One region of the Caldimonas hydrothermalis genome, then DNA from elsewhere that is predicted to be linked to it. Evidence: predicted binding sites of a transcription regulator. Region 1 holds the regulator's gene; the other holds the start of a gene.
The links. The regulator sigma-54, encoded in region 1, starts transcription at its own class of promoters, with help from an activator protein. The targets are predictions, from matches to a motif close to TGGCANGNAANCTGCTTT.

Region 2: a site for sigma-54 is predicted at 1,809-1,826, ahead of AC1ECW_RS01175 (TorF family putative porin). Genes of this name have one in related genera too.

Annotation. Positions count from the first base shown of each region.
Region 1 covers NZ_JBWQXA010000011.1:87,896-92,200, reverse strand. Annotated here, with positions in the region: gene lptA (lipopolysaccharide transport periplasmic protein LptA) at 1-259, shown strand, start outside; gene lptB (LPS export ABC transporter ATP-binding protein) at 265-1,032, shown strand; gene AC1ECW_RS13665 (RNA polymerase factor sigma-54) at 1,048-2,559, shown strand; gene AC1ECW_RS13660 (THUMP domain-containing class I SAM-dependent RNA methyltransferase) at 2,564-3,799, shown strand; gene AC1ECW_RS13655 (5'-methylthioadenosine/adenosylhomocysteine nucleosidase) at 3,778-4,305, opposite strand, start outside.
Region 2 covers NZ_JBWQXA010000001.1:232,385-236,689, reverse strand. Annotated here, with positions in the region: gene AC1ECW_RS01185 (MJ0042-type zinc finger domain-containing protein) at 1-37, shown strand, start outside; gene AC1ECW_RS01180 (YifB family Mg chelatase-like AAA ATPase) at 57-1,583, opposite strand; gene AC1ECW_RS01175 (TorF family putative porin) at 1,871-2,542, shown strand; gene AC1ECW_RS01170 (P-II family nitrogen regulator) at 2,602-2,940, shown strand; gene AC1ECW_RS01165 (ammonium transporter) at 2,966-4,305, shown strand, end outside.

The DNA.
Region 1 (4,305 bases):
GGACGAGCACATCGAAGGCCGCGCCAGCCGCATCGACTACGACAGCCGCACCGACACGCTGCGACTGAGCGGCCAGGCCGTGATCCGGCGCCTGCGCGGCCCGGAGCTGGCCGACGAGATCAGCGGCCAGACCATCACCTATGACAACAGGGCCGAGACCTTCAGCGTGCAAGGCGGCGCCGAGGGCAGTGCAGACGGCCGGGTGCGCGGGGTGCTGACCCCGTCGTCGTCCGGCGCAGGGCGTGGAGACGCGCGTTGACACCCTTGCGCACGCCTGTGCCGCCCGGGGAGGGCAGCCGTCTGGAGGTCTCGGGCCTGCAAAAGCGCTACGGCGCGCGTCAGGTGGTCAAGGACGTGCACCTGTCGGTCAGAAGCGGCGAGGTCGTGGGCCTGCTGGGCCCCAACGGGGCAGGCAAGACCACCAGCTTCTACATGATCGTGGGCCTGGTGCCGGTGGACGCCGGCGAGATCCGCATCGATGGCCGGCGCGTCGAGCGCCGGCCCATCCATGAGCGTTCACGCCTGGGCCTGAGCTACCTGCCGCAGGAGGCCTCGATCTTCCGCAAGCTTTCGGTCGAGGAGAACATCCGCGCGGTGCTGGAGTTGCAGCGTGACGCGCAGGGCCGGCCACTGGACGAGACGGTGATCGCGCACCAGCTCGACGAGCTGCTGGCCGAGCTGTCGATCGAGAAGCTGCGCCATGCGCCGGCCCCGTCGCTGTCGGGCGGCGAGCGCCGCCGCGTGGAGATCGCGCGGGCGCTGGCCACGCAGCCGCGCTTCATCCTGCTGGACGAGCCCTTCGCCGGGGTCGATCCGATCGCGGTGATCGAGATCCAGCGCATCATCGGCTTCCTCAAGGCGCGCGGCATCGGGGTGCTCATCACCGACCACAACGTGCGCGAGACCCTGGGCATCTGCGACCACGCCTACATCATCAGCGAGGGGCGGGTGCTGGCCCAGGGCACGCCCTCCGAGATCGTCGAGAACGCCGACGTGCGAAAGGTCTATCTCGGCGAGCACTTCCGCATGTAGGTCAGGGACGATGCGATGAAGCCCTCCCTGCAGGTCCGGCTGTCCCAGCACCTGGCGCTGACGCCGCAGTTGCAGCAATCCATCCGGTTGCTGCAACTGTCCACGCTCGAGCTTCATCAGGAAGTCGAGCAGATGCTGGAACAAAACCCCTTCCTCGAACCCGAGGACGACAGCGGCGAGCCGGTGCCGGGCCCGTCCTTGCTGCCCGAGGCGCCGGCGACCCGCGAGCGCGAAGCCCAGGCCGACGCCGAGGCTGGCGACGGCTTCGAGGCGGCCGAGGCCGGCGGGGTCGATACGCTGGAGGTCGGCGCCACCGAGCGCGATGACTGGGAGAACGGCACCGAGCGCGACGACTTCGACGGCATCGGCGAGACGCCGGCCAGCCGCAGCGGCAGCGACGACGAGCTCGACCCCATCGAGCGGGCCAGCCCCGGCATCAGCCTGCAAGATCATTTGCGCCAGCAGTTGCTGGGCATGCGCCTGTCGCCCGAAGATGCCGCCGCGGTGCAGGTGCTGATCGAGTCGCTCGACGAAGACGGCTACCTGGCCGATGCGCTGGAGGACATCGCCGCCCACCTGGCCGGCGAGGACGAGGCCTCGCGCGAAGAACTGCTCGAGCGGCTGCGCTGCGCGCTGAAGTGGCTGCACAGTCTGCAGCCCACTGGCGTGGGCGCGCGCGACCTGTCCGAGTGCCTGTGTCTGCAGTTGCGCGCCCTGCCGCGCAGCGAGGCCCAGATCATCGCGCTGATGATCTGCCAGGGCCACCTCGAGGCGCTGGCACGGCGCGACGTGAAGAAGCTGATGGCCGCCACCGGCGCCGACGAGGAGCTGATCAAGCAGGCCCAAGCCCTGATCGTGGCCTGCGAGCCCAAGCCGGGTCGGCCCTTTGCGCGGGCCGAGGCCCACATCATCGTGCCCGACGTGATCGTGCAGAAGGCCGGCCGCGGCTGGAAGGTGGTGCTCAACCCCGACGTGATGCCGCGCCTGCGCATCAACGATCTCTATGCCCAGGCCATCCGGCAGCAGCGCGGCAGCGAGTCCAGCCAGGCCCTGGGCGCCAGGCTGCAGGAGGCACGCTGGTTCATGAAGAACATCCAGCAGCGCTTCGACACCATCTTGCGCGTCTCGCAGGCCATCGTCGAGCGGCAGAAGAACTTTTTCACCCATGGCGAGATCGCGATGAAGCCCTTGGTGCTGCGCGAGATCGCCGACGAGCTGGGTCTGCACGAATCGACCATCTCGCGCGTGACCACGGCCAAGTACATGGCCACGCCCTTCGGCACCTTCGAGCTGAAGTACTTCTTCGGCTCCTCGCTGAACACCGAGGCCGGGGGCAATGCCTCCAGCACCGCGGTGCGCGCGCTGATCAAGCAGCTCATCGCCTCGGAGGACCCGGCCCGGCCCCTGTCGGATAGCCAGCTCAGCCAGATGCTCGAGGAACAGGGCATCCAGGTGGCGCGCCGCACCGTGGCCAAGTACCGCGAGGCCCTGAAGATCGCGCCGGCCAACCTGCGCAAGGCCCTGTGACCTCATGAGACTGCAGCTTTTCCTTCCGTGTGCCGGTGGCGTGGAGGCCTGGCTGGCCGAGGAGGCGATGAGCCTGCTCGGGCCCGACACCCACGGCACGATCGAGCGCGGCGGCATCGCCCTGAGCGGCGACGCGCGCGCGGTGATGGTGCTCAACCTGGAAAGCCGCCTGGCCCAGCGCGTGCTGGTGCAGCTCGCGCGCGGCCCCTATCGCCAGGAAGACGACCTCTATGCCCTGGCCCGCCAGGTGCGCTGGCCCGACTGGATGAGCCCGGCACAGACCTTCAAGGTGGACGTGACCGCCCAGCGTTCGCCGCTGCGCAGCCTCAACTTTGCCGGGCTGCGCATCAAGGACGCGCTGTGCGATGCGATGCGCGAGGCCGCCGGCCAGCGGCCCAGCGTGGACACGCGCCACCCCGACGTGCGGGTGATGCTGCACCTCACCGAACAGGACGCCACTGTCTACATCGACACCTCGGGCGAGCCGCTGTTCAAGCGCGGCTGGCGCGAGGACAAGGGCGATGCCCCGCTGAAGGAGACCCTGGCCGCCGCGATGCTGGCCGCCGCGGGCTGGCGCGGCACGCCTCAGGCCGGCGGGGCTCTGCTCGATCCGTGTTGCGGCTCGGGCACCATCGCGATCGAGGCCGCCCAGATCGCCTGCGGCATCGCGCCGGGCCTGAAGCGACGCTTTGCCTTCGAACACCTGGCGCCCTTTGCCGGGCCGCCGGCGCGGGCCCAATGGCAGGCCTTGAGGCAGGCCGCGCGCTCACGCATCCACCCACCGGCCGTGCCGGTGTTCGCCAGCGACGTGTCGTTTCGCATGGTCGATTTCGCGCGCCGCAATGCACAGCGTGCCGGCGTGGCCGATGCGATCGAATTCCATGGTGGCGACGCGCTGGAGCGGCCGGCCCCGCGCCTGAGTGAGGGCCTGGCGCGCACACTGATGCTCAACCCGCCCTATGGCGAGCGCATCGAGGCGCGCGGCAGCGTGGCGCGCAGCGCCGAGCAGACCGGCCTGGCCGACGATTTCTATCCGCGTCTGGCGGCCCACTGGAAGCGCCATTTCGGCGGCTGGACGGCCTGGGTGCTCAGCCCCGAGATGAAACTGCCCAGCCGCATGCGCCTGAAGGAGGCCCGCCGCATCCCGATGTGGAACGGCCCCATCGAATGCCGCCTGTTCCGCTTCGACCTGGTCAGCGGATCGATGCGCGGTGAGGCTCAGCCCCCCGCGGCCAGATAACGCTCGACGAGCGCCACCGAGTAGCGGCGCGCCACATCCTGGACGAAGGCGGTGAAGTCCACATGGGCCTGATCGTCGGCCCGGTCCGAGATGGTGCGCAGCACGGCCAGGGGCAGGCCGTGGTCGTGACAGACCTGGGCGACGGCCGCGCCTTCCATTTCCACCGCCAGGGCATCGGGCAGCTCGCGGCGCAGGGCCGCGCTTTCGGCGCTGGTGGACACGAAACGGTCGCCGCTGAGGATCAGCCCGCTGTGCACGGCGGGCGTGCCGATGCCGAAGGCCGCCAGGGTGTCGGCGCCGAGCACCCTGGCGGCCTCGGCGGCCACCGAACGCGCCGCCTGAAGCAGGCGCTGGCTCATCGCCGCATCGGTGCGCAGGCGCGACAGGCCGTACAAGGGCAGCTCATGCCGCGGAAAGATCGGCGAGGCGTCCATGTCGTGCTGCAACAGCTCGGTGGCCACTACCAGGTCACCCACGCGCACGCCCTCGCCCAGGCCGCCGGCCAC
Region 2 (4,305 bases), on a different contig from region 1:
CCGCCAGTGCAGCCACCGCTGGCACATCGACTGCTGAGTGCCCCGCCCGACCGGGCTCACGAGGAGGCCAGCACGCGCCGAAGCTGGATCGCCTCGGCCAGGTGGGCCACAGCGAGGGTGTCGGCGCCGGCCAGGTCGGCGATGCTGCGGGCGAGCTTGAGCACCCGGTGCAGGCTGCGGGCCGACCAGCCCAGCCGGGCGGCGGCGGCTTGCAGGAAGTGCTGGGCGCCGTCGTCGAGCCGGCAGTGCGCATCGATCTGCGCCCCCTGGAGCTGGGCGTTCGCGCAGCCCTGGCGGGCCATCTGGCGTTGCCGGGCCCGGGCCACGCGCTCGGCCACCGCGGCGCTGGGCTCGCCCTCGGGCAGGCGCAGCAGCTCCTCGTGCGGCACGCTGGCCACTTCCACCTGGATGTCGATGCGATCCAGCAGCGGCCCGCTGAGCCGGCCCTGGTAACGCGCCACGGCCTCGGGGCTGCAGCGGCAGGGCCGCAGGCGCGAGCCCAGGTAGCCGCAGGGGCAGGGGTTCATCGCGGCGACGAGCTGGAAGCGTGCCGGGAACTCGGCCTGCCGGGCCGCGCGCGAGATGGTGATCTGGCCGGTCTCCAGCGGTTCGCGCAGGACTTCCAGCGCCGCGCGCGGGAACTCGGGCAACTCGTCGAGGAAGAGCACGCCCTGATGGGCCAGTGAAATCTCCCCCGGCCGCGGTGGCGAGCCGCCGCCGGCCAGGGCCACTGGCGAGGCGCTGTGATGAGGTGTGCGCAGCACGCGCTGGCGCCAGCGCGAGGGATCGAAGGCGCCCACCAGGCTGAGCACCGCGGCCGATTCCAGCGCCGCCTCGGTGTCCAGCGGCGGCAGCAGGCCGGGCAAGCGCTGGGCGAGCATGGACTTGCCGGTGCCCGGCGGGCCCACCATCAGCACGCTGTGGCCACCGGCCGCAGCGATTTCCAGCGCCCGTTTCGGACCGGCCTGACCCTTGACCTCGCGCAGGTCGGGGCCGGCGGCGGCCTCGGCCTGTGGCCGTTCGCACACCCGCACCCAGCCGGGTGGGGCCGGACCGTCCGCGGTGGGCGGCTGCAGCGACTGCACCACGTCCAGCAGGTGCCGTGCACCGTAGACGGTGGTGCCTTCGACCAGCGAGGCCTCGCGGGCGCTGTCCAGCGGCAGCACCATCGCGCGCGCGCTCCCCTGGCGGCGCAGCGCCAGGCTCATCGCCAGGGCGCCGCGCACGGCCCGCAGATCGCCGGCCAGCGACAGCTCACCGGCGAATTCATAGCCGTCCAGGGCCGCGGCGGGGATCTGGCCCTGCGCGGCCAGGATGCCCAGCGCAATGGGCAGATCGAAGCGGCCGGATTCCTTGGGCAGGTCGGCCGGCGCCAAGTTGACGGTGATGCGCTTGTTGTGGGGGAAATCCAGCCCGCTGTTGAGCAGCGCGGCGCGCACGCGCTCACGGGCTTCCTTGACTTCGGTGTCGGCCAGACCCACCAGCGTGAAGCTGGGCAGGCCGTTGGCCAGGTGCACCTCGACGGTGACGGGCGGCGCCTGCAAGGCAGCCAGCGCCCGGCTGTGGATCACGGCCAGTGACATGGAAGGAGATCCTCCTGAACATCATTCTTCTGAAGGACGCGCCCGGGGCGCTCCAGCCCGCATTGTGCCGTTCGCGCCCGCGACGGCTCCCGGCCCGGGCCCCCATGGGCATGGGGATGCGCACAGGTCTGGTGCATCGACCTGGGTTGCACCGCAGGCGTGCGCCGTCCGGGCGATAGGGGAGCGCGATGCGCTGTCATGGGGCGGCCCGGCCCGGCCTTGCGGTGGCACGCTTCCTGCTGACCTGCGCTCGGAACCCGTTCTTCATCCCACCAGGAGTCACGTCCATGTCCCGCAAAACCCTGCTCGCGCTCGCCCTGGCCTCCTCCGTGCTCGCCGCTCCGGCGATGGCCGAGGGCGTGGCCACCAACTTCAGCCTGACCACCAACTACAAGTTCCGCGGCCAGGACCAGACCGACAACAAGCCGGCCGTCCAGGGCGGCTTCGATTACAGCCTGGGCGGCTTTTATGTCGGCAACTGGAACTCGAGCATCAGCTTTGCCAACGGCATCGAGATGGATGTCTACGGCGGCTACAAGGGGGAGGTGGCCGGCCTGGGCTATGACGTGGGGGTGCTGCAGTACGTCTACCCCGGCCTGTCCGATGCCAACACCACCGAGATCTACGGCGGCCTGAGCTACGGCGCGTTCGCGTTCAAGTACTCGCACACCGTCTCCGACGAGTACTTCGCCGTGCCCGACAGCCGCAACACCGGCTACTTCGCGCTGTCGGCCAATGTGCCGGTGATCGACAAGCTCACGCTCAACGCCGCGCTGGGCTACACGCTGTGGGCCAGCGATGCCGCGCCGCCCGACTACTACGACTACAAGCTGGGCGCCACCTACGACCTGGGCTCGGGCTTCTCGCTGGGCGGCCACGTGGTGGGCGCCAACAAGAAGAACTTCTACGGCGACATCAACAAGGCCCGTTTCATCCTCACGTTGACCAAGGCCATGTGAACCGCGGGTGCCCGGTCGGGAGCGGGCACCGTCCATTCCACTTTCAAAAGGAGCAAGCCATGAAGATGGTGACTGCCATCGTCAAGCCCTTCAAGCTGGACGAAGTGCGTGAAGCCCTCAGCGCCATCGGGGTGCAAGGCATCACGGTGACCGAGGTCAAAGGCTTCGGCCGCCAGAAGGGTCACACCGAGCTGTACCGCGGGGCGGAGTACGTCGTCGACTTCCTGCCCAAGGTGAAGATCGAGGCGGCGGTGGACGATGCCATCGTCGACCGCGTCATCGAGGCCATCGAAGGCGCGGCCCGCACCGGCAAGATCGGTGACGGGAAGATCTTCGTGTCCGCCCTCGAGCAGGTGGTGCGCATCCGCACCGGCGAGACGGGCAAGGACGCCCTGTGACCCTTCCGACCCAGAGAGACAACCCATGAAGAAACTGCTTGCCATCCTGGCGTTCGGTCTGTCGGCCCTCGGGGTCGTGGACGTCGCCCTCGCGCAGGACGCCGCCGCCTCGGCGCCTGCGGTCACCGAAGCGGCCGCGCCGGCCGCCGCCCCCGCCGCACCGGCGCCGGCCCCCGCCGAAGCCGCCCCGACGCCCACCGTGAACAAGGGCGACGTGGCCTGGATGCTGACGGCGACCATGCTGGTCATCCTGATGACCATCCCCGGCCTGGCGCTGTTCTACGGCGGCCTGGTGCGCGCCAAGAACATGCTGTCGGTGCTGATGCAGGTCTTCGCGATCTTTTCGCTGGTCACGGTGCTGTGGGTGATCTACGGCTACAGCCTGGCCTTCGGCGGTGGCGGCGCGTTCATCGGCACGCTGGACAAGGTCTTCCTGATGGGAGTGACGCAGGAGTCCTTGGCCGACACCTTCTCTCCCGATGCCAAGCTGCCCGAGTACGTGTTCATTGCCTTCCAGAGCACGTTTGCCGCCATCACCTGCGCGCTGATCGTCGGGGCCTTTGCCGAGCGCATCAAGTTCTCGGCGGTGCTGCTGTTCACGGTGCTGTGGTTCACCTTCAGCTACCTGCCCATCGCCCACATGGTGTGGTACTCGGAGGGTCTGCTGTTCAAGGACGGCGCGCTGGACTTCGCCGGCGGCACCGTGGTGCACATCAACGCCGGTGTGGCCGCGCTGGTGGGCGCTTACATGGTGGGCAAGCGCATCGGCTTTGGCAAGGAGGCCATGCCCCCGCATTCGCTGACGCTGACCATGGTGGGCGCCTCGCTGCTGTGGGTGGGCTGGTTCGGCTTCAACGCCGGTTCCGCGCTGGAAGCCAATGCCAACGCCTCGCTGGCCTTCATCAACACCATCGTGGCCACCGGTGCGGCCACCCTGGCCTGGTGCATCGGTGAAGGCTTGGCCAAGGGCAAGGCGTCGATGCTGGGCGCCGCCTCGGGCGCGGTGTCGGGGCTGGTGGCCATCACCCCGGCCGCCGGTCTGGTGGGCCCGATGGGCGCCATCGTCCTGGGCCTGATCTCCGGCTTCGTGTGCCTGTGGGGCGTGAACGGCCTCAAGCGCATGCTGGGCGCCGACGACGCGCTGGACGTGTTCGGCGTGCATGGCGTGGGCGGCATCGTGGGGGCCTTGCTGACCGGCGTGTTTACCGCCCCCGGCCTGGGCGGCACCGGCGCCGAGGACTTCTCGATCGCCTCGCAGGTGTGGATCCAGGCCAAAGGCGTGCTGCTGACCATCGTCTGGTCGGGCGTGGTGGCGATCATTGCCTACAAGATCGTCGATCTTGTCATCGGCCTGCGCGTGCCCGA